Regions from separate parts of the Azotobacter chroococcum genome, predicted to be linked through region 1. Evidence: predicted binding sites of a transcription regulator. Region 1 holds the regulator's gene; each other region holds the start of a gene.
What was found. The regulator sigma-54, encoded in region 1, starts transcription at its own class of promoters, with help from an activator protein. The targets are predictions, from matches to a motif close to ANTGGCATNNANNTTGCTNT.
Positions count from the first base shown of each region.

Region 2: ACG10_RS15025 (circularly permuted type 2 ATP-grasp protein) is a predicted target of sigma-54. The motif match lies at 3,171-3,190, and genes of this name have one in related genera.
Region 3: ACG10_RS02605 (TorF family putative porin) is a predicted target of sigma-54. The motif match lies at 1,937-1,956, and genes of this name have one in related genera.
Region 4: glnK (P-II family nitrogen regulator) is a predicted target of sigma-54. The motif match lies at 4,403-4,422, and genes of this name have one in related genera.

Region 1 covers NZ_CP011835.1:1,124,264-1,130,023, forward strand. The annotation lists gene pmbA (metalloprotease PmbA) at 1-462, shown strand, start outside; gene ACG10_RS05180 (HPr family phosphocarrier protein) at 525-797, opposite strand; gene rapZ (RNase adapter RapZ) at 813-1,670, opposite strand; gene ptsN (PTS IIA-like nitrogen regulatory protein PtsN) at 1,768-2,232, opposite strand; gene hpf (ribosome hibernation-promoting factor, HPF/YfiA family) at 2,245-2,553, opposite strand; gene ACG10_RS05200 (RNA polymerase factor sigma-54) at 2,668-4,176, opposite strand; gene lptB (LPS export ABC transporter ATP-binding protein) at 4,308-5,033, opposite strand; gene lptA (lipopolysaccharide transport periplasmic protein LptA) at 5,033-5,590, opposite strand; gene lptC (LPS export ABC transporter periplasmic protein LptC) at 5,577-5,760, opposite strand, start outside.
Region 2 covers NZ_CP011835.1:3,229,643-3,235,402, forward strand. The annotation lists gene rimO (30S ribosomal protein S12 methylthiotransferase RimO) at 1-93, shown strand, start outside; gene ACG10_RS15015 (hypothetical protein) at 260-631, shown strand; gene ACG10_RS15020 (alpha-E domain-containing protein) at 767-1,717, opposite strand; gene ACG10_RS15025 (circularly permuted type 2 ATP-grasp protein) at 1,732-3,141, opposite strand; gene ACG10_RS15030 (DJ-1/PfpI family protein) at 3,542-4,108, opposite strand; gene ACG10_RS15035 (phospholipase D-like domain-containing protein) at 4,264-5,424, opposite strand; gene ACG10_RS15040 (amidase) at 5,619-5,760, opposite strand, start outside.
Region 3 covers NZ_CP011835.1:557,012-562,771, reverse strand. The annotation lists gene ompR (osmolarity response regulator transcription factor OmpR) at 1-335, shown strand, start outside; gene ACG10_RS02610 (ATP-binding protein) at 332-1,639, shown strand; gene ACG10_RS02605 (TorF family putative porin) at 2,036-2,794, shown strand; gene hpaI (4-hydroxy-2-oxoheptanedioate aldolase) at 2,805-3,593, opposite strand; gene ACG10_RS02595 (GNAT family N-acetyltransferase) at 3,731-4,186, shown strand; gene trpE (anthranilate synthase component I) at 4,325-5,760, opposite strand, start outside.
Region 4 covers NZ_CP011835.1:4,162,530-4,168,289, forward strand. The annotation lists gene ACG10_RS19495 (HAD family hydrolase) at 1-702, shown strand; gene xerC (tyrosine recombinase XerC) at 1-4, shown strand, start outside; gene ACG10_RS19500 (CPBP family intramembrane glutamic endopeptidase) at 708-1,472, shown strand; gene sutA (transcriptional regulator SutA) at 1,541-1,861, opposite strand; gene ACG10_RS19510 (secondary thiamine-phosphate synthase enzyme YjbQ) at 1,984-2,409, opposite strand; gene ACG10_RS19515 (ammonium transporter) at 2,566-3,879, opposite strand; gene glnK (P-II family nitrogen regulator) at 3,912-4,250, opposite strand; gene ACG10_RS19525 (accessory factor UbiK family protein) at 4,591-4,866, shown strand; gene ACG10_RS19530 (YifB family Mg chelatase-like AAA ATPase) at 4,898-5,760, shown strand, end outside.

The DNA of each region.
Region 1 (5,760 bases):
CCCAGGGCTCTAGGCAGTGCGGCCTTCGATGCCGACGGGCTGCCGACCCGCGCCAAGCATTTCGTCGAGCAGGGCCGTCTGGCCAGCTATGCCCTGGGCACCTATTCGGGACGCAAGCTGGGCATGCCGAGCACGGCCAATGCCGGCGGGGTGCACAACCTGTTCGTCAGCCATGGCGAGGAGGATCAGGCCGCACTGATCCGCCGGATGGGGCGCGGACTGCTGCTGACCGAACTGATGGGGCAGGGGCTCAATCTGGTGACCGGCGATTATTCCCGTGGTGCCGGCGGCTTCTGGGTGGAGAATGGCGAGATCCAGTACCCGGTGCAGGAGGTGACCATCGCCGGCAATCTGCGCGACATGTTCCGGCAGATCGTTGCAGTGGGTAACGATCTGGAACACCGCAGCAACATTTGCACCGGTTCGGTGCTTATCGAGCGAATGACCCTGGCAGGAAGCTGAGCGAAGTGATGCCGGCTGAGGCGTCTGCCGCCGGACGGCCCGGTGGCAGAGGCGTCGCGTATTTATTCGTCTTCGTCGAAGCGATTGTTGATCAGCTCGACCAGTGCCTCCAGCGCCTCGCAGTCCTGTTCGCCTTCGGTATGCAGGTGAATGGGCGTTCCCTTGCCGGCGGCCAGCATCATGACCGCCATGATGCTCTTGCCGTCGACCAGGCTCTCCGGCGCTCGGCCGATGCGCACCGCACAGGCGTAGCGCCCGGCGACCCCGACGAACTTGGCCGCTGCCCGGGCATGCAGCCCAAGCTTGTTGATGATGGTGATTTCGCAGGCGGGCATCGCGTTATCCATCCTTCAGCAGAGGTCGCGGTGGCGAACCTGAACGTTCTTGAGTGACTGTTTCAATGTTCGGCCCAGCCGCTCGGCCAGGTAGACCGAGCGGTGATGGCCACCGGTACAGCCGATCGCGATGGTGACATAGGCACGGTTGCTGGCAGCGAAGCGGGGCAGCCATTTATGCAGATAGGCCTGGATGTCCTGATACATCTCCTCGACGTCCGGCTGGGCGGCGAGATAGTCTGCGACCGGTCGATCCAGGCCGGAAAAGTTGCGCAGGTCCGGTTTCCAGTAGGGGTTGGGCAGGCAGCGCACATCGAACACCAGATCCGCATCCACCGGCATTCCCCGCTTGAAGCCGAAGGATTCGATCAGAAAAGCCGTGCCCGGTTCCGGCTTGTCCAGCAGGCGCAGCTTGAGCGTGTCGCGTAGCTGATGGAGGTTGAGGTGGCTGGTGTCGATCTTGAGGTCGGCCAGATCCTTGATCGGCGCGAGCAGCCGGCTCTCGTCGCGAATCGCTTCGGCCAGCGAGCGGTTCTCGTTGGTCAGCGGATGGCGTCGACGGGTTTCCGAGAAACGCTTGAGCAGGGTTTCGTCGTCGGCGTCCAGATAGAGCAGGTCGCAGAGGATGTAGCGGGTGCGCACCTCGGCCAGCAACTCGGGGAAGCGTTTCAGCTGGCTGGGCAGGTTGCGTGCATCGATGGATACCGCGACTTGGGGTTGGATAAGTTCGGTATGCAGCAGCGCCCGTTCGGCCAGCTCTGGAAGCAGGACGGCCGGCAGGTTGTCGATGCAGAAGAAACCGTTGTCTTCCAGTACGTCGAGGGCGGTGCTTTTGCCGGAGCCGGAGCGGCCGCTGACGATGATCACGCGCATGATGGGGGTTTTCCGTCGTCAGGAGTGGTTGCCGAAAGCTGGGCTGCCAATTGCTCGTTCACAGTCGACGAACCTCCGCACTCCCGGACGCGGAACCCTACTGGCCCTTCTGCGCGTCCGCCACGACCTGGTAAAGGGCTTCGCTGTTCTCGACCTGGCGCAGACGTTCGCGTATCTCGCCGCGATCGAGCATGCTGGCGATCTGACGAAGCAGTTGCAGATGTTCGTCGGTGGCGGCCTCCGGCACCAGTAGGACGAACAGCAGGTCGACCGGTGCGCCATCGATGGCATCGAAATCGATCGGAGCCTCCAGACGAAGCAGGACACTGATCGGGGCAGGACAGCCGGGCAGACGGCAATGGGGAATGGCAATGCCATTGCCAAAACCGGTCGAACCCAGTTTTTCACGGGCAATCAGGCTCTCGAAAATGGTCTGCTGATCCAGGTCGGGCATCTCGCGGGCGACCAGATTGGCGATGTATTCGAGAGCGCGCTTCTTGCTTCCCCCCGGCACGTTCACCAGGGAACGGCCGGGAGTCAGGATGTCTTCGAGTCTGATCATGGGACGGAGGAGTCAGCGGGCCGTAGCGCCCTGCTGGCGTTCGATCTGCTTTTCCTTGTACTTGATCAGTTGACGGTCGAGCTTGTCGACGAGGAGGTCGATGGCCGCATACATGTCCTCATGTTCGGCGTTGGCGACCACTTCGGCACCGGAGACATGCAGGGTCGCTTCGATCTTCTGCTTGAGCTTTTCGACGGACATGATCACCTGCACATTGGTGATGCGATCGAAATGGCGCTCGAGTCGGTTGATTTTCTCCTCAACATAGTCGCGTAGGGCGTCGGTCACATCCAGCTGATGTCCACTGATGTTGACTTGCATACCGCTTTCTCCTTGTTTCTGTTTTGACGCAGGCTGACGGGCCTGTCACCGGTATACGCTGCTTCGACTGCCGCTGATAAGGCTGCTGCCCTTTCAACGGCCGGCTCGATCCTGTTACATGAGTCGCTTGCGTTCGCTGGAAGGCGCAATACTGAGCGATTCCCGGTATTTGGCGACTGTGCGGCGAGCCACCTGTATGCCCTGTTCTTCCAGTAAACCAGCGATCTTGCTGTCGCTCAATGGCTTTTTCGGATTTTCCGCCGCAACCAGCTTCTTGATGATGGCGCGGATCGCCGTGGAGGAGCACTCGCCACCCTCGGCGGTGCTGACGTGGCTGGAGAAGAAATATTTCAGCTCGTAGATGCCGCGTGGGGTGTGCATGTACTTCTGGGTGGTGACCCGCGAAATGGTCGACTCGTGCATGCCGACAGCCTCGGCGATGTCATGCAGTACCAGAGGTTTCATGGCTTCCTCACCATAGTCGAGGAAGCCGCGCTGGTGCTCGACGATCTGCGTGGATACCTTCATCAGCGTCTCGTTGCGGCTCTGCAGGCTCTTGATGAACCAGCGCGCCTCCTGCAGCTGGTTGCGCATGAAGGTGTTGTCGGCGCTGGCATCGGCACGTCTGATGAAGCCGGCGTAGTGGGGGTTGATGCGCAGGCGCGGTACGGCCTCCTGGTTGAGCTCCACCAGCCAGCGATCGTTGTGCTTGCGCACGATGACGTCGGGCACCACGTACTCGGGTTCGCTGGCCTCGATCTGTGAGCCAGGGCGTGGGTTGAGGCTCTGGATCAATTCGATCACCGGACGCAGCTCTTCCTCCTTGAGCTTCATGCGCCTCATCAGCTGGGTGAAGTCGCGGTTGCCGAGCAGGTCGAGGTAATCCTTGGCCAGCCGTTGCGCCTCTTCCAGCCAGGGCGTATCGGTCGGTAGCTGGCGCAGCTGCAGCAGCAGCGATTCGCTGAGGTCGCGGGCGGCGACCCCTGCCGGCTCGAACTGCTGGATGCGGCGCAGCACCATTTCCAGTTCGTCGAGTTCGATACCCAGCTCCGGGTCCAGGGAGGCGAGGATTTCCTCCAGAGAGGCTTCCAGATAGCCGTCGCTGCTGATGCTGTCGATCAGGGTGACGGCGATCAGGCGGTCGGTATCAGACATCGGCGCCAGGTTGAGCTGCCAGAGCAGATGGCTCTGCAGGCTCTCGCCCGTGGAGGTGCGGGTGGTGAAGTCCCACTCGTCGTCGTCGCTGCTCGGCAGGCTGCTGGCGCTGGTCTGGTAGATGTCCTCCCAGGCAGTATCCACCGGCAGCTCGCTGGGAATGCGCTCATGCCAGTCACCATCCTCCAGACTGCCACCTTCTTCGTTGGCGGACGCACGGTCGTAGCTCTCCTGATAGGAGTCAGACGAGGCATTGGTCGCCGACTGGTCGCCATGTTCGGCCAGCGTATCCGGGCTGTCGTAGTCCTCAGCGTCTTCCTGACGTTCCAGCATGGGGTTGGAGTCGAGGGCCTCCTGGATTTCCTGCTGAAGATCCAGGGTCGACAGTTGAAGCAGACGGATGGCTTGTTGCAGCTGCGGGGTCATTGTCAGCTGCTGGCCCATCTTAAGGACTAGCGATGGTTTCATATTGTAGGAAGCACCATATTTGCCGAAGCATTCGCGTCAATCACTACGAGGCGACGATGCGCCTTCCTAAAGCAAATTACATGCCTGATTATAACGGAATTTGATTGGTCTATCCCATCGAATGGGGTGTCTCATAGTCGGAATTCATGGCCGAGATAGACCTCCTGCACCAGTTTGTTGGTGAGGACGGCCTCGGCATTGCCTTCGGCTATCAGTTGCCCATCGTTGACAATGTAGGCGGTTTCGCAGATATCCAGCGTCTCGCGCACGTTGTGGTCGGTGATCAGGACGCCGATGCCCTTGTTTTTCAGGTGATGGATGATCTGCTTGATGTCGTTGACCGAGATCGGGTCGACACCGGCAAAGGGCTCGTCGAGCAGGATGAACTTCGGTGTGGTGGCCAGGGCGCGGGCGATTTCGACCCGGCGCCGTTCGCCGCCCGAGAGGCTCATGCCGAGGCTGTCGCGGATATGGCTGATGTGGAACTCCTGCAGCAGGGCTTCCAGAGCCTGGCGGCGGCCTTCTCCGTCGAGATCCTTGCGGGTTTCGAGGATCGCCATGATGTTGTCGGCTACCGTGAGTTTGCGGAAGATCGAGGCCTCCTGGGGCAGGTAGCCGATGCCGACCCGGGCGCGGCCGTGCATGGGCAGATGGGTGACATCGTCCTGATCGATCAGGATGCGGCCCTGGTCGGCACGCACCAGGCCGACGATCATGTAGAAGCAGGTGGTTTTGCCGGCTCCGTTGGGGCCGAGCAGGCCGACGATCTGGCCGCTTTCGATGGAGAGGCTGACGTCGCGGACGACCTGGCGGCCCTTGTAGCTCTTGGCCAGATGCTGGGCTTTGAGGGTGGCCATTACTGTGTCTGCCCTGGCTGCTGTTTCTTTTTCGGCTGGATGACCATGTCGATCCGCGGTTTCGGGCTGGATATCTTGGTTCCCGTGGCGCGGCCGGCATTGACGATCTGTCGCTGGGTGTCGTAGACGATCTTCTCGCCCTCGAAGGTGTTGCCGTCCTGAATTACCCGGGCTTTATCGATCAGCACGATGCGTTCGTTTTCGGCGAAGTACTGGATGGTCTGGCCGTAGGCTTGGACGATGCTCTTGTCAGGCGCCGGCTTCTGCTCGTAATAGGCGGGATTGCCGACCGAAGTGAAGACCTTGATGTCACCATTGTCATCCTGGGTGATGGTGACCTTGTTGCCGGTGATCTTCAGCGTGCCCTGGGTGATGACCACGTCGCCATGGTAGACCGCAACCCCTTGCTTGTCGTCGAGTTCGGCGCTGTCGGCCTGGACGCGGATCGGCTGGTCGCGGTCGGAAGGGAGAGCCCAGGCACTCGCTGCGCCCAGTGCGGAGCACAGACTGAACAGGAGAGGGAGGGCCCGGTGGGAGAAACGGTTAGCGAACCTCATGCTGGCCTCTTACACTGGACAGCAGGTGCATCCTGCTGTCATCCAAATACGCTTTCATCCCGACAGCCGTGGTGACTCCGTTGGCTGCCTCGATTTTAACGGGTTGCTGGGTTTCGGCATATTCCCGTTCCGGGAACACGCTCAGGCGGCTGGTGGTGAGGACGGTAGGA
Region 2 (5,760 bases), 2.1 Mb from region 1:
GTCGACAGCGAGCAGGAACTCAAGCCGGGCGACAAGGTGCGCGTGCGCATCACCGACGCCGACGAATACGACCTCTGGGCGGAAACCCTCTGAGGTCCGCGCCCGCACGCCGCTCCGGCCCTTGCGGAGTGGCGCGCTCCGCGGGACAAGCAGAGCAGAGATAACGCCTGCCTTTCCTGTCTGGCTCTTGACCTATCCCGATGCGGGTAGCAGCCTCCTCATCCAGGCCATCTCGCATCAGCCCAGCTCAAGGAGGCTTATGCATCCGATTTTCTACCTTCTCGCCGGCACCGTGCTGCTCGCCGGCTGCGCAGGCACCTCCACGACCAGGGACGGCGGCCCGTCAGCCGGACGCTATGAGGGCCATCTGGTCATGGCCCCGGAGATGCATGTCTTCGTCCCCTGCAATGCCGAGGCCCCCCTCTGGCTGGTGGCGGACGAAGCCACCGACCACCGTCTCGAGGCCCAGTACACGAGTCTGGTCAGCGAACCCTACGAGGAAGCCTTCGCGGTCCTGCGCGGCACCCCGGGACCGCAGCTGGACTGCCCGGGCTGCCGTGATTTTCCGGGCAGCTTCCGGGTCAGCGAAATCATCGAATATCGCCTGGCCGAGGCGGGAGACTGTCGGTGAGGTGACGGCGCGCCGTCCGAGCGGAAAGCCCCTGACCGTGAACGGAAAAGGGCCACAGGCCCTGTCCCGGACGACGCCCGTTGCGCCAGCGCCCAAGCCGCGACGCGCCGGCATCCAGCGGATGCCGGCAAGCACTCAGGCCACTTCCAGATAGCACTTGTGGATGGCGTCGCCCAGGCACTGCACCTGCTCGATGTACTCGGTGATCCAGGCATGCATCCCGGTTTCCAGGACCTCCTCGATCACCGTGTAGCGCAGCCGTGCCTCCAGCTCGGCCGCCAGGCGCTGCGCCGGACGGCCGTTGTCGCCGGGCAGCGCGGCGAGGTTCTGCTGCAGCTCGGTCAGGCAGGAGCGCAGCGAGCGCGGCACTTCCGCCCGCAGCAGCAGCAGCTCGGCGACCTTGCCGGCCCGCGGCGAGCCGCGATAGATCTCGGCGAAGGCCTCGAAGGCGGTCAGCGCACGGAGCAGCGCGCTCCACTGGTAATAGGCGCGCGCCGAGCGGTCGTTGGGGTCCTCGCTGTCCGCGCCGAGCAGCTCATAGCGGGCGTCGAGCAGGCGCAGGGTGTTGTCGGCCCGCTCGATGAAGGTGCCCAGACGGATGAAGCTGTGCACGTCGCCACGCATCAGGGTGCCGTAGGTGGCGCCGCGGAACAGGTGCGAGCGCTCCTTGACCCACTCGCAGAAACGGCTGATGCCGTAGCCGCTCAGTCCCTGCTCGGCGAGGTCGAGCAGGGTCAGCCAGGTGGCGTTGATGTTCTCCCACATGTCCGCGGTGATCCGCCCGCGCACCGCATGGGCGTTGCTGCGCGCCGCGGCCAGACAGTTGAACAGGCTGGCCGGGTTGCTCGCATCGAGGGCGAAGAAGTGCAGCATGCGTTCGGCGTGCAATTCGCCGTGGCGCTGCAGGTAGTCCTCGAGGGTGCCGGTGATCAGCAGCGGCATGGCCAGCTCGTCGAGGCCATTGCCGCGACCGTCCTGCGGCATCAGGGACAGCGAATAGCTGACGTCGAGCATCCGCGCGAGATTCTCGGCACGCTCCAGATAGCGCGACATCCAGTACAGATCGGCGGCGGTTCTACTTAACATGCTCGATAATTCCCTCAATCCTCAACGACCCAGGTGTCCTTGGTCCCGCCGCCCTGGGACGAGTTGACCACCAGGGAGCCTTCTCGCAGGGCCACGCGGGTGAGCCCACCGGGCACCAGGCGGGTTTCGCGGCCGCTCAGGACGAAGGGCCGCAGATCAATGTGCCGCGGCGCGATGCCGCTTTCGACGAAGGTCGGGCAGGTCGACAGGCTCAGGGTCGGCTGGGCGATGTAAGCCTCGGGACGCGCCTTGAGACGCTCGCGGAAGGCCTCGATCTCGGCCTTGGTGGCCGCCGGCCCCACCAGCATGCCGTAACCGCCGGACCCCTGGGTTTCCTTGACCACCAGCTCGGGCAGATGGGCCAGGACGTGGGACAGATCCTGCGGCTTGCGGCATTGCCAGGTGGGCACGTTCTGCAGGATCGGCTCCTCGCCCAGGTAGAAACGGATCATGTCGGTGACGTAGGGGTAGATCGACTTGTCGTCGGCCACGCCGGTGCCGATGGCATTGGCCAGCACCACGTTGCCGCGGCGGTAGGCCGAAAGCAGCCCCGGCACACCGAGCACCGACTCGGGATTGAACGCCAGCGGATCGAGGAAGGCATCGTCCAGCCGACGGTAGATCACGTCCACCGGCCTGGCGCCGGCGGTGGTGCGCATGAATACCCGCTCGTCACGGACGAACAGGTCGGCCCCCTCCACCAGTTCCACGCCCATCTCGCGGGCCAGGAAGGCGTGTTCGAAATAGGCGCTGTTGTAGCGCCCCGGGGTCAGCACCACCACGCTGGGATTGTCCAGCGGGCTGGAACTCCTCAGGGTCTCCAGCAGCAGGTTCGGATAGTGGTCGACGGGGGCGATGCGCTGGGCGGAGAACAGTTCGGGGAACAGCCGCATCATCATCTTGCGGTCTTCCAGCATGTAGCTGACGCCGCTCGGCGTACGCAGGTTGTCCTCCAGCACGTAGAAAGTGCCGTCGCCGTCGCGCACCAGGTCGACCCCGGCGATGTGCGCGTAGATGTCGCGATGCAGGTCGAGCCCGTGCATGACCTGCTGATAGCCGTCGTTGGACAGCACCTGCTCCGGCGGGATGATGCCGGCCTTGAGGATGCGCTGATCGTGATAGATGTCGGCGAGAAACAGGTTCAGTGCCTGGACCCGCTGGATGCACCCAGCCTCGATCCCGCGCCATTCGCTGACGGGGATGCTGCGCGGGATGATGTCGAAGGGAATCAGACGCTCGGTGCCCTGCGCGTCGCCGTACAGGGTGAAGGTGATGCCCGCCCGGTGAAACAGAAGATCGGCCTCGCGCCGGCGCTGGGCCAGCAGCTCCTGGGGAGTGTTCTCCAACCAGTTGGCGAAGCCCCGGTAATGCGGCCGGCAGACGCCGTCCGCATCGTACATTTCGTCAAAAAATTGGCGATCCATGCATGCTCCTCGGCTGTGCATAGAAGAAATTCGCAAAGCTCATGCCAGTTGCCAAGTTCCTATTCCTATCAATGTGTTGGAGACGCTTCACGACCGCTGCCGACGAATCGGAAGCGGGCCGGCGGCTGGTTCGCCACCCGCTCCAGTCGCTGTCCAGTCGCTACCGACCGGATCCGAACGCCCCGCTGCGCCTCCCAAGTTTCTCTCTTGCGGACAGGGTGCGGCGGAACCGGGAAGGCCATGCACCAAAAAAGCTCCCGATTTATCCAGCAAGATCCACCGCGCACCAAAAAAATGCAACACCCGGCGTAGACGGCCAGCCGGCAGACATTCGGCCGCTGCGCTGCGACGTATCGGGGCAGCGGGCCGACCACCGCCTGCCGGATCGGGCTCCGGACGCCTAGCCCTCATGAACGATCCGGGTGCCCAGCAATCCGACGAAGCTGGCCAGCCAGGCCGGATGGGCCGGCCAGGCCGGCGCCGTGACCAGGTTGCCATCCACATGGGCCTGGTCCAGTGGAATGTCCACATACTCGCCACCGGCCAGCCGCACCTCGGGGGCGCAGGCCGGATAGGCGCTGCACGAGCGGCCGTCGAGCACCCCGGCCGCGGCCAGCAGCTGGGCGCCATGGCAGACGGAGGCAATCGGCTTGTTCGCCGTGGCGAAGGCTTGCACCAGCTTCAGCACGCGCGCGTCGAGGCGCAGGTATTCGGGCGCCCGGCCACCCGGGATCAGCAGCGCGTCGTAATCCTCGGCGCGCACCCTGGCGAAGTCGAAGTTCAGGGCGAAGTTGTGCCCCGGCTTTTCGCTGTAGGTCTGGTCGCCCTCGAAGTCGTGAATGGCGGTACGCACGCTCTGCCCGGCGCTCTTGCCCGGACACACGGCATGCACCGCATGGCCGAGCATCAGCAACGCCTGGAACGGCACCATGGTTTCGTAATCTTCGGCATAGTCGCCGACCAGCATGAGGACCTTCTTGGCGGACACGGAAAACTCCTGAGCAAAACGCGGAAAACGCGCATGGCCTCCTCGGCCGGAACCTGGGGACTCTGCGCGACAGGGAGGCCCACCCTACCCTGCCGCCCCCCGGCCGTCGACCCACCCTCGGCCCGGCCAACGACTCAACCGCCGCGATCCAGCAGATCGACCACCAGCCGGTCCAGCCAGCCCCACAGCCGCTGGTACAGACGGCGGTACCAGGGCCGGGCCTGCCAGGAGGCCAGGTCGACCTCGTGGCTGATCTGGAAGTCGGCGAGGAAACATTCGACAACCTCGGCGATGAAGACGGGATCGCGCGTTTCGAGATTGGCCTCCAGATTCAAGCGTAGGTTCCAGTGATCGAAGTTGCAGGAACCGGCGCTGACCCAGTCGTCGACCAGCACCATCTTCAGGTGCAGGAAGCGCGGCTGGTATTCGAAGATGCGCACGCCGGCGCGCAGCAGGCGGCGGTAATAGCGTTGTCCGGCATAGCGCACCGGCGGGTGGTCGGTGTTGCGCCCGGCCAGCAACAGGCGCACCTCCACCCCGCGCCGGGCCGCCTTGAGCAGGGCGCGGCGGACCTTCCAGGTCGGCAGGAAATACGGGGTGGCCAGCCAGATCCGCCGGTTCGCGCGGCGCAGGCTGCGGATCAGCGCCAGCAACACGTCGCGGTGCTGGCGCGCCTCGGCATAGGCGAGCCGCCCGGAACCCTCGCGGCGCAACGGTTCCGGCGGGATGCGCGGCGGCTTCGGCGGGCGCTGCGAATGCCAGCGTCTACGCTCGTGGCAGAGCATCCACTGGTGGTCGAACAGCGTCCGCCAGTCGGCCAGCAGGGGGCCGGCGATTTCCACCATGATCTCGTGCCACTGAGCGCCTTTATCCTCCGGATTCCAGAACGCGTCGGTGGCGCCGGCACCGCCAACATAACCCAGGCGATCGTCCACCAGCAGCAACTTGCGATGGTCGCGATGCAGGTTGTGCAGCCCGAAGCGCCAGCGCAGGGGATTGAACTGCGCCAGGGCGACGCCGGCCTCGGTCAGCCGACTGCGCAGACCCGCACCGAACCCGAACGCACCGAAGCCGTCGAACAGGCAGCGCACCTGCACGCCGCGGCGGGCGGCGTCGACCAGCGCCTCGACCAGGCACTCGGCACAGCGGCCGTCCTCGATCAGGTACAGCTCCAGGTCGATGCGCCATCTGGCGCCGGCAATGGCTTCCAGCATGCGCGGAAAGAACACCTCGCCGTCGATCAGCAGACCGAAGCGATTGCCGCCGCGCCAGGGGAAGACCGCCCCCTCCCGCATCATGGCCCCCAGCCTGCAGGGACGCCGGCGAATGCTCCCAGCAGGGAACACCGCCGCCCTGCCGGTGACGGCCGCCTGGACGGCAAAGGGGTAAATGACTGGTGCATGCAACCTCTCGCTTGAAGACCGGGCGCAGGCCGATAACCGCTCCTGGCCAGCGCCGGAAGCTCACCGGCCGGTTCCGGGACACGGGTTCAGGGCACGGCTGCCGCCTCTTCCTCGGCCAGCAGACGGCAGCCCTCGCGCGGACCGAGCCAGACGGCGCTGTGGGTGCGCCCCAGACCACGGGCGGTCACCGTCCGGCTGGCCGGCTCGTCGTGCAGCTGGTCGATCGGG
Region 3 (5,760 bases), 570 kb from region 1:
TGCCGGGCGACGGGCGGATCGGCTTCGGCCCCTTCAGCCTGCACCTCGGCGAACGGCGCCTGAGCCGCGACGGCCGCGACATCCCCCTGACCAGCGGCGAGTTCGCCCTGCTCCAGGCGCTGGCCCGGCACCCACGGCGGCCCCTCGGCCGCGACCGGCTGATCGAGCTGAGCCGCGGCCGCGACCACGAGGCCAGCGACCGCAGCATCGACGTGCAGGTCATGCGCCTGCGCCGGGCGATCGAGGACGATCCGGCGCAGCCGCGCTACATCCGGACGGTCTGGGGGCTGGGCTACGTGTTCATGCCCGACGGCCGCGCGGAGGACCAGCCATGAGGCTGCTGCCGCGCAGCCTGTTCGGCCGCAGCCTGCTGCTGATCGCCCTGCTGATCCTGCTCGGCCAGCTGGGCGGGGCGCTGCTGGCCCGCCGGCTGATCCTCGAACCGCGCCTGGAGCAGATCGCCGCCGGCGTGGCACACAATGCGACGGCCCTGCGCGCCAGCCTGCTGGCGTTGCCGCCGGCGCAGCGCACGGCCTTCGTCGCCCGCTTCAACGCGCAGGCCCTGGCCGGCCACAGCATCGCCGGCGGCGACGGGCCGCCCACCCCGCTGCCACCGCTGGAGCGGAACTTCGCCCGGCGCCTGACCGAGCGTCTGGCCGGCGACGACCTGGAGGTGCACTGGCTGCGCGAGGCCGGCGGCGGCCCGGTGCTGCGCCTGCGCCTGGAGGGCGAGGACCTCTGGCTGGCGGTGCCGGGCATCCTGCCGGAGCGCCTGTTCACCGGCACCTGGCTGTTCGCCTCGCTGGGCGCCGGACTGCTGGCGCTGGCCGGCGCCCTGGCGATCCAGCGCCGCCTGAACCGGCCCCTGACCCGCGTGGTGCTGGCCGCCGAGTGCCTCGGCCGCGGCGGCGAACCGGAACCTCTGGCGGAGGACGGCCCGGAGGAAACCGCCAGCCTCAGCCGCAGTTTCAACCGCCTGCGCGACAGCCTCGCGCGCAACGAACGCGAGCGCGCCCTGATGCTGGCCGGCCTCTCCCACGACCTGCGCACGCCGCTGGCCAAACTGAGCCTGGGCGTGGAGATCCTCGCCGGCCGCGACGAGCCCGAGGTGGCCGCCAGCCTGCGGCGCAGCATCGCCGAGATGGACGCACTCGTCGGACAGTTCCTCGACTTCGCCCGCGACAGCCGCGAGGAACCGGCGGTGGTCGGCGAGCTCGACGTCCTGGCCCGGGAGTTGGCGGCCGCCTACGCCGACCACGGCCAGCCGCTGCTGCTGGAGCCGGGTGCGCCGCCGCCGGTGCGGATGCACCCGGCGGCGCTGCGCCGGGCGCTGACCAACCTGCTGGAGAACGCCTGGCGCCACGGCCGTCCGCCGGTCCGCCTGCGCACCGGCATGGACGGCGACAGCGCCTGGCTCGAGGTGATCGACAGCGGCGCGGGCCTCGGCGGACGGGACGCCGAGGCGCTGAAGCAGGCCTTCCGCCGCGGCGAGAACGCCCGCGGCGGGGCGCCGGGCGCCGGCCTCGGCCTGGCCATCGCCGAGCGCATCGCCCGCGAGCACGGCGGCCGCCTGGAACTGTCCGAGCGGCCCGGCCAGGGCCTGCGGGCGCGGATCGGCCTGCCCCTGCACCGCGGCTGAAAGCGGGCAACGAATACAGCCCCCCGCCCTCTCCTGAAGCAGCCTGCGTGCTGCCCGCACCAGCTCCGCCCACCGCTCCGTTATCGCTCGAACCCGCCCTGCAGCCCCCTGCCGGATCACTCCTCGAACACATGCCCCTTCGCAGGGCCAAGGCTGCCTGCCGGCAGTGCAGCCTCGCCATGTCCTCCGGGAGCAGACGCACCGGAACAATGCACAGCCCGGGCACAATACGCCAGAAGTGGTGCAGAAAACCCCTGAAAAGCGCAAGGAAATCTCTTTTTCAGAAGTTTTTTGATGGTTGGCAAGCCCTGTGCTTATCTCAAAAACAGCCTTACCGGATCATCCTCAAGACCTGCGCGGAACACGCGCACTGCAACCCTCAAGGACAGACGAGTCATGTTCAAGAAAACGACCCTCGCCCTCACCACCGCCGGCGCCATGGCCGGCAGTTGCATCGCCGTGGCGGGGACGACGGTGGATACGCCGCTCGGCGAGTTCAGCGTCAGCGCCAACGCCACCCTGGCCACCGAGTACATCTTCCGCGGCATCTCGCAGACCAAGGGAGACCCGGCCATCCAGGGCGGACTGGACATCGTCCACGAGAGCGGCCTGTACGTCGGCATGTGGGCCTCCAACGTCGACTTCGAGACCTCGGACGCCCCGGTGGAATACGACTACTACGTCGGCTACGGCAGCAACATCACCGAGGCCCTGGCCTTCGACGTGGGCTGGCTCAAGTACGACTACCCGGGCGACGACCTCGGCAACTCGGACCTGAACTACAGCGAGTTCTACGGCAGCCTCTCCGCCTACGGCTTCAAGGTCGGCATCAACTACTCGGACGACGTCAACAGCGACAACAACGTCGTCTACTCCTACATCGGCTACAAGCGCGACCTGCCCTACGGCGTGGGCCTGTCCATGCGCTTCGGCAAGTACGACTTCAAGGACGACACCTTCTTCAAGGACGGCGCGAGCAAGGGCGAGGACGCCTACTACGACTGGTACGTCGGGGTGAGCAAGGAGTTCGTCGGCCTGCAGTTCGGCCTGGCCTATACCCAGACCGACCTGAAGGACGAGGAGTGCGAGAACTTCACCGGCAACGACACCCACTGCGACGCCAACTTCGTCGCCTCGGTGTCCAAGACCTTCTGACCGTTCGCACTCAGTAGCCGCCGCTCCCCGCGGGCTCCGCGGCGCCGCCCTTGAAGCGGCCCGCCAGGGCCTTCATGGCGCGCATCAGCAGGCTGGTGTCGACGCCCACCGCGACGACCAGCTCCAGGTAGCGGCGCGCCCGCGCCTCGTCCGTGGCGAGGATGCCGGCGGCCTTGCCGGCGCGGCGGATGCGCGCGATGCCGTCCTCGATGGCCGCCACCACCGCCGGATGGCCCGGCGCGCCGCGGTGGCCCATGGACGCGGAGAGATCCGCCGGGCCGATGAAGATCCCGTCCACCCCCTCGACCGCGGCGATGGCGTCGAGATTCTCCAGTCCCCTGACGCTCTCCACCTGGACCAGCAGGCACATCTGCGCGTCGGCTTCGTCCAGGTAGTCGGGGATGCCGTTCCAGCGCGAGGCGCGGGCCAGGGAAGCGCCCACCCCGCGGATGCCATGCGGCGGGTAGTGCATGGCGGCGACCAGGCCCTGCGCCTGCTCGGCGGTCTCCACCATGGGCACCAGCAGGGTCTGCGCGCCGATGTCGAGCAGTTGCTTGATCAGCACCGGATCGCCGACCGGCGGACGGACCACCGCCTGGCAGGCGTAGGGCGCCACCGCCTGCAGCTGGCCGAGCAGCGAGCGCAGGTCGTTGGGCGCGTGTTCGCCGTCGAGCAGCAGCCAGTCGAAGCCGGCATTGGCCGCCAGTTCGGCGCAGTAGGGATCGGCCAGGCCGACCCAGACGCCAATCTGCGCCTCCCGGCTCAGGCGCTGCTTGAAGGTGTTGACGGGCATCTGCATGGTTCGCTCCTTGAAAGGGGGCAGGAAGGAAGGCCTGGGACGGAGGCAGGCAGTATCATGCCCGGCCTGCCGGTAACAGCCTGATACCCGCAGGTTAAGCCCACCTGCCGGTCCATGTCCCCTTCGGAGAAACGCCCATGGAGATCCGCCCCGCCACGCCCGCCGACATCCCGGCGCTGTGCCGCCTGCTCGACCAGCTGTTCGCCCAGGAAGCCGAATTCACGCCCGACCGCACGGCGCAGCAGCGCGGCCTGGCGGCGATCATCGACGATCCGGCGGTCGGCGAGATCCTGCTCGCCCACGAGGACGGACAGATCCTCGGCATGGTCAACCTGCTCTATACGGTTTCCACCGCGCTGGGCACGCCGGTGGCACTGCTCGAGGACATGGTGGTGGATGCCGCGGCCCGCGGCCACGGCCTCGGCACACAGCTTTTGGAGGCGGCCATCGCCACCGCGCAAAGCCGCGGCTGCCGGCGCATCACCCTGTTGACCGACGCCGACAACCTCGACGCCCAGCGCTTCTACGCCCGCCAGGGCTTCGCCCGCTCGCCGATGATCCCCCTGCGCCGGGCGCTCGATCCACAGCCGTAGGGCGGGTGCAACCCGCCGATTTCGGTGCGGCCCCGCGCCATGTTCGGCGGGTTTCATCCCCCTACGACCTGTACCCCGAGCCGGGCAGGGTGGACAAGCCGGCGGCGTTGTCCGCCCTACAGCCCCAGCGGCTTCGGGTCAGGCCTTGCCCTGCTCGGCCAGGGCCACGGCGCGGAACATGGCGCGGCGCTTGTTGATGGTTTCCTCCCACTCTAGCGCCGGCACCGAGTCGGCGACGATGCCGCCGCCGGCCTGCACGTGCAGCTCGCCGTCCTTGATCACCGCGGTGCGGATGGCGATCGCCGTGTCCATGTTGCCGTTCCACGCCAGATAGCCGACGGCGCCGCCGTAGACCCCGCGCTTGACCGGCTCCAGCTCGTCGATGATCTCCATGGCGCGGATCTTCGGCGCGCCGGAGAGGGTGCCGGCGGGCAGGATGGCGCGCAGCGCGTCCATCGCCGTCAGCCCGTCCCTGAGCTGGCCGGTGACGTTGGAGACGATGTGCATGACGTTGGAGTAGCGCTCGATGACCATCTGGTCGGTGACCTTCACCGAGCCGGTGTCGGCGACCCGGCCGACGTCGTTGCGGCCCAGGTCGATCAGCATCAGGTGCTCGGCCAGCTCCTTGGCGTCGGAGAGCAGGTCCTTTTCCAGTGCCAGGTCGGCTTCCTCGGTCGCGCCGCGCGGGCGGGTGCCGGCGATCGGGCGCACCGTGACCAGGCCGTCCTCGACGCGCACCAGCACTTCCGGGGAACTGCCGACCACGTGGAAGTCGCCGAAATTGAAGAAATACATGTAGGGGGTCGGGTTGAAGCAGCGCAGCGCCCGGTACAGGTCGATGGGCGCGGCCTTGAAGTCGATCGACATGCGCTGCGAGGGCACCACCTGCATGCAGTCGCCGGCGAGGATGTACTCCTTGATGGTGTCCACCGCGCGCTCGTAGTCTTCGCGGCCGAAGCTGGCGCGGAATGCCGGCTCGGCGCCGGGCGGGGCGGAAAGATCGATGCCCTGGCGCGGCGCCAGCGGCTGGCGCAGCTTTTCCAGCAGCGCCTGCAGGCGCGCCTGGCCCTGCTCGAAGGCCTCCGCCTCGCCCGGATCGGCGAGGACGATCAGATGCATCTTGCCGGCCAGATTGTCGAACACCACCACCGCGTCGGAGACCATCAGGAGGATGTCCGGGGTGCCCAGCGGGTCGGGGTTCGGGCAGTGGGCGAGCTTCTTCTCGACGTAGCGCACGCAGTCGTAGCCGAAGTAGCCGACCAGGCCGCCGTTGAAGCGCGGCAGCCCCGGCAGGGTCGGCACCCGGTAGCGCGCCTTGAAGGCTTCGACGAAGGCCAGCGGGTCTTCGCAGTCGTGGCGCTCCACCTCGACATCGTCGACGCTGACCGAGGCGCAGTACCCATGGACGCGCAGCACGGTGCGCGCCGGCAGGCCGATGATCGAGTAGCGGCCCCACTTCTCGCCGCCCTGCACCGACTCCAGCAGGTAGCTGTGCGGCGCGTCGGCGAGCTTCAGGTAGATCGACAGCGGGGTGTCGAAGTCGGCGAGGGTTTCGCAGGCGAGCGGAATGCGGT
Region 4 (5,760 bases), 1.5 Mb from region 1:
ATGAACATCCGCCTGATCACCTTCGACCTCGACGACACCCTGTGGAACGTCGCCCCGGTCATCGAAAGCGCCGAAGCCGAGCTGCGCGACTGGCTGGGCCGTCATGCGCCCCTGCTCGGCGCGGTGCCGGTCGAGCACCTGTGGCCGATCCGCGCCCGCCTGGTCGAAGGCGAGCCGGCGCTCAAGCACCGCATCAGCGAGCTGCGCCGCCGCGTGCTGCTGCACGCCCTCGAGGAGGCCGGCTACCCCGCTGCCGAGGCGCGGGAGCTGGCCGGGCAGGCCTTCGAGACCTTCCTCGCCGCGCGCCACCGCATCGAGTTCTTCCCCGAAACGCAGCCGACCCTGGAAATCCTCGCCGACCGCTACGTCCTCGGCGTGCTGACCAACGGCAACGCCGACGTGCGCCGCCTGGGCCTGGCCGACTATTTCCGCTTCACCCTCTGCGCCGAGGAGCTGGGCATCGGCAAGCCCGATCCGCAGCCGTTCCGCGAGGCGCTGCGGCGCGGCGGGGTGTCCGCCGAGCAGGCGGTGCACATCGGCGACCATCCCGACGACGATATCCAGGGCGCCCAGCGCGCCGGCCTGCGGGCGATCTGGTACAACCCCGCCGGCAAGCCCTGGAGCCACGCCGGCGCGCCGGATGCGCAGATCGCCAGCCTGGCCGAGCTGCCGGCACTGCTCGGCCGCTGGCAGGCCGGCTGACGGCCGTGCCCGGCGAGCCCCGCGCTCCCGGACTCCAGCAGACCTGCCCGGCGTCGAGCCGCTATCGCCTGCTGCCGCCAGCGCTGGTGCTGCTCGCCGGCAGCCTGTTCGTCGCCTGGGTGTTCGGCGTCCGGCCGCGCCTGGCGGACGGCCCCTGGCGCGCCGGCGTGCTGCTCGCCAGCCTGGCGCTGGCCACCCATCTGCTGCCCGGCTTCACTCCATTGTGGCTCGCCGAACCCCATCAGCTCAGTCCCGATGCGTCGCCCTACGGCGTGCGCCTGTCATGGGACAAGCTGCTGCTCGGCGCCACCCTGCTCGGCTGGTGGTGGACGGAAACCGCCGCGCGCCCCCACTCCCCGGCATGGCCCGGCCGGGCCTGGGCCCTGGCGACCCTGCTCGGCGTGCCGGCGCTGGCCCTGGCCACCGGCCTGGTGGCCTGGCAGCCGAAATGGCCCGCCGAGCTGCCGGTCTGGCTGGCGGTGAATCTTGGCGTGACGGTGCTGGCCGAGGAACTGCTGTTCCGCGGCCTGCTGCAGGGCGCGCTGGTACGGCGCCTCGGCACGGTCCGGGGGATCATTCTGGGCGCCACCCTGTTCGGCCTGGCCCATGCGCCCGTCAGTCCGCTGTTCGCCCTGCTCGCCGGTGCAGCAGGCCTCGGCTATGGCGGGGTCATGCAACTGTCCGGGCGGCTGGGCAGCGCCGTGCTGCTGCACGGAGCGGTCAACCTGCTGCACTTCCTGCTGCTCAGCTACCCGCTGCGCCTGAACTGAAGGCGCAAAAAAAGCGGCCCGGGATTCACTCCCGGGCCGCCCTTGCGCCACCAACCGGCTGGAAAGGCTCAGATGGGGCGGCTGCCATACTTGCTGTCGGGCTTCTTCGGCGGGTCGGCGACCACGTTCGGCTCGACCTCCTGCACCTTGCCGCCGCGCGCCAGGAATTCCTCCATGGCCCGCGCCAGCGCTTCGCGATCCTTCTGCTTGGCCTCGATGCTGGGCATCTCGTCGACCTCGGCGGAGCTCTTGGACTTCTTGCCGGAAGCCACCACCCGGTCGCTGCCGTCGTCCTCCTCAGCCGCTGCTTCGTCGGCAGCATTCAGCTCTTCACCGTCCTCCTCTTCACCCGCTTCCAGCTCTTCCTGTTCCAGTTCTTCATCGCTCATGTTCGACCTCACGACTTGGGTACAGCAGGTTGGTTATAGTCCCGCCAGCGATCACCGCGACCCTGGCCCGCGGACACTGCAATCGATGGGCGATTCCAGCTCTGAGAGCTGCGCCGAAAAAATCAGTTCCCCTGGCCCTGCAGCGTGGCCAGGACCCGACGCACACCGCCCTGCTCGCGGTGCTCGCCGAGATAGATGCCCTGCCAGGTCCCCAGCGCCAGACGCCCCGCCGTCACCGGCAGCAGCAGCTGGCAGCCCAGCAGACTGGCCTTGAAGTGCGCCGGCAGATCGTCCGGCCCTTCGTAGTCATGTTCGTAGCCGCCCTCGCCCTGGGGCACCAGACGGTTGAAGAAGCGCTCGAAATCGCGCCGCACCGCCGCGTCGGCATTCTCGTTGACGGTCAACGAGGCCGAGGTGTGCTGCAGCCAGAGGTGCAGCAGCCCCACCCGGCAGGAGGCCAGCGCCGGGAGACCGGCCAGCAGCTCGTCGGTCACCAGGTGGAAGCCGCGCGGCCGCGCCCGCAGGGTGATGGTCGTCTGTTGCCACATCTGCCGCAGTTCCTGGGTTGTGCCGCGGGAATTCTAGCGCGGCGCGGAAAAAAGCAAAGGGCGCCGAAGGCGCCCTTTTGACGGCTTGCCACCGGCGATGGGGGCAAAACCGCAGCGTGAACGGCGGCCGGAGCGTGCCGGCCGCCCTGCCCACACTCAGAGGTTGTAGCCGCGCTCGTTGTGCAGGGAGAGGTCGAGACCGATGGTTTCCTCCTCGTCGCTGACGCGCAGGCCCATCACCCGCTCGATCACCTTGAGGATCACGAAGGTGACGACGCCGGTGTAGATCACGGTGAAGAGCACGCCCTTGATCTGGATCCACAGTTGGGTGGCGATGCTGTCCACCTCGCCGAAGCCGCCCAGGGCCGGAGCCGCGAACAGGCCGGTCAGCACCGCACCGACGATGCCGCCGACGCCGTGCACGCCGAAGGCGTCGAGGGAGTCGTCATAGCCGAAGCGGCGCTTCACGGCGGTGGCGCTGTAGAAGCAGATCGCGCCGGAGGCCAGGCCGATCACCAGCGCGCCCATCGGGCCGGCGGTGCCGGCGGCCGGGGTGATGGCCACCAGGCCGGCGACCACGCCGGAGGCGATGCCCAGGGCGCTCGGCTTGCCGTGGGTCAGCCACTCGGCAGCCATCCAGGCCAGCGCCGCGGCGGCGGTGGCGATCTGGGTCACCAGCATGGCCATGCCGGCGGTGCCGTTGGCGGCGATCGCCGAGCCGGCGTTGAAGCCGAACCAGCCGACCCACAGCATGGCCGCGCCGATCAGGGTGTAGCCGAGGTTGTGCGGGGTCATGGCGACGCCCGGGTAGCCCTTGCGCTTGCCCAGCACCAGGCAGGCGACCAGGCCGGCGACACCGGCGTTGATGTGCACCACAGTGCCGCCGGCGAAGTCGAGCACGCCCCAGTCCCACATCAGCGCGCCGTTGCCGCTCCAGACCATGTGCGCGATCGGTGCGTAGACCACCAGAAACCACACCGACATGAACACCAGCATCGACGAGAACTTCATGCGCTCGGCGAAGGCACCGGCGATCAGCGCCGGGGTGATGATGGCGAAGGTCATCTGGAAGGTGATGAAGATGCTTTCCGGGAAGGTGCCGACCAGGCTGTCGGTGCTCAGACCGCTGAGGAAGGCCTTGTCCAGACCGCCGACGAAGGAGCTGAAGTTGAGCACGCCCTCTTCCATGCCGGTGGTGTCGAAGGCCAGGCTGTAGCCGAACAGGACCCAGAGCACGCTGATCAGGCCGGTGATGGCGAAGCACTGCATCATCACCGAGAGCAGATTCTTCGAGCGCACCATGCCGCCGTAGAACAGCGCCAGGCCGGGAACGGTCATGAACAGCACCAGCGCCGTGGCGGTCAGCATCCAGGCGGTATCGCCGGAATCCAGCGAAGCCTCCTGGGCGCTGGCCATGGCGGGCAGGAAGAGAGAGAAAAGGGCAGCAAGCCCTGCGCTTTTGCGCAGCATTGATTATCTCCTGGGGCGGGGGGATCGTAGGCTCAGATCGCGTCGGTGCCGGTCTCGCCGGTACGGATGCGGATGGCCTGTTCCAGATTGACGACGAAAATCTTGCCGTCACCGATCTTGCCGGTGTTGGCAGCCTTGGTGATGGCCTCGATGACATGGTCGAGCTGGCTGTCCTCGATGGCCACGTCGATCTTCACCTTGGGCAGAAAGTCGACCACGTACTCCGCCCCCCGGTACAGCTCGGTATGGCCCTTCTGCCGGCCGAACCCCTTGACCTCGGTGACGGTAATGCCCTGCACTCCAATCTCCGACAGCGATTCGCGTACGTCGTCCAGCTTGAACGGCTTGATGATGGCAGTGACTAGCTTCATGAAACGTATCTCCGTGTAGTGGACTTGCCCCAGGAATAGACGATCCCGATTCAAGTTTAAGCGCAGTGTCTGGCTTGCGTGTGGCCGCCTCGGGCCGGCCTGCTCGACGGCATCGGCGTCTGGCCGACGCCTCAAGGTGCCCTGTCTTCGCAAAGGCAAAAATCATACCGCCAACCACAAACGGCCAAAACCCCCATGAGCGATATGGTTATGAATCTTTCGCCGGACGGCCGCGGGGAAATGCCGCACCCGCCGGTGTACAGCCGCACGAAAACCATGCACGGCAGCCTTGCCGATGCCCCGTGATACACTGGCGAACGACTGATTCCGGAACCGCACCATGCTGCCGCCCAAAGCCCTGTTCGACACCCTCAGCACCCACGCCTCCCGCCTGTTCAGCGGTGAGACGCCGCTCCCGCCCCGCGAACTCGAGGCCCAGCTCAAGGCCTTGCTGCAGAGCGCCTTCAGCAAGCTCGACCTGGTCAGCCGGGAAGAATTCGACAGCCAGATGACCGTCCTCGCCCGCACCCGCGCCCGCCTGGAAGCGCTGGAAGCCAAGGTCGCCGAGCTCGAGGCCCGCCTGGGCGAGCAGCCCCCCACCCCGCCCGCCGCCTGACCGCGCGGGGAATGCGATCAAGGAGCGATCCATGTCCCTGGCCATCGTCCACAGCCGCGCCCAGGTGGGCGTCGAGGCGCCCGCCGTCACCGTCGAGGCGCATCTGGCCAACGGCCTGCCGGCGCTGACCCTGGTCGGCCTGCCGGAAACCGCGGTCCGCGAGAGCAAGGACCGCGTGCGCAGCGCCATCCTCACCTCCGGCTTCGACTTCCCGGCGCGGCGCATCACCCTCAACCTGGCCCCCGCCGACCTGCCCAAGGACGGCGGACGCTTCGACCTGGCCATCGCCCTGGGCATCCTCGCCGCCAGTGAGCAGTTGCCCGCCGAGGCCCTCGGCAACCTGGAGTGCCTCGGCGAGCTGGCCCTCTCCGGCAGCCTGCGGCCGGTCCGGGGCGTGCTGCCCGCCGCGCTGGCCGCCCGTGCCGCCGGACGCACCCTGGTGGTGCCACGGGCCAACGCCGAGGAAGCCAGCCTGGCCTCGGGGCTGAACGTGCTGGCGGTCGACCACCTGCTGGAGCTGGCCGCCCACCTGAACGGCCAGTCCCCGCTGGCGCCCTACCAGGCCCAGGGCCTGCTGCGCCAGACGCTGCCCTACCCCGACCTTGCCGACGTGCAGGGCCAGGCCGCGGCCAAGCGCGCCCTGCTGGTGGCCGCTGCCGGCAGCCACAACCTGCTGCTCAGCGGCCCGCCGGGAACCGGCAAGACCCTGCTGGCCAGCCGCCTGCCGGGACTGCTGCCACCGCTGGACGAGGGCGAGGCGCTGGAGGTGGCGGCGATCCATTCGGTGGCCGGCAGCGCGCCGCTCGCCGCCTGGCCGCAGCGGCCGTTCCGCCAGCCGCACCACAGCGCCTCGGGACCGGCGCTGGTCGGCGGCGGCAGCCGGCCGCGTCCCGG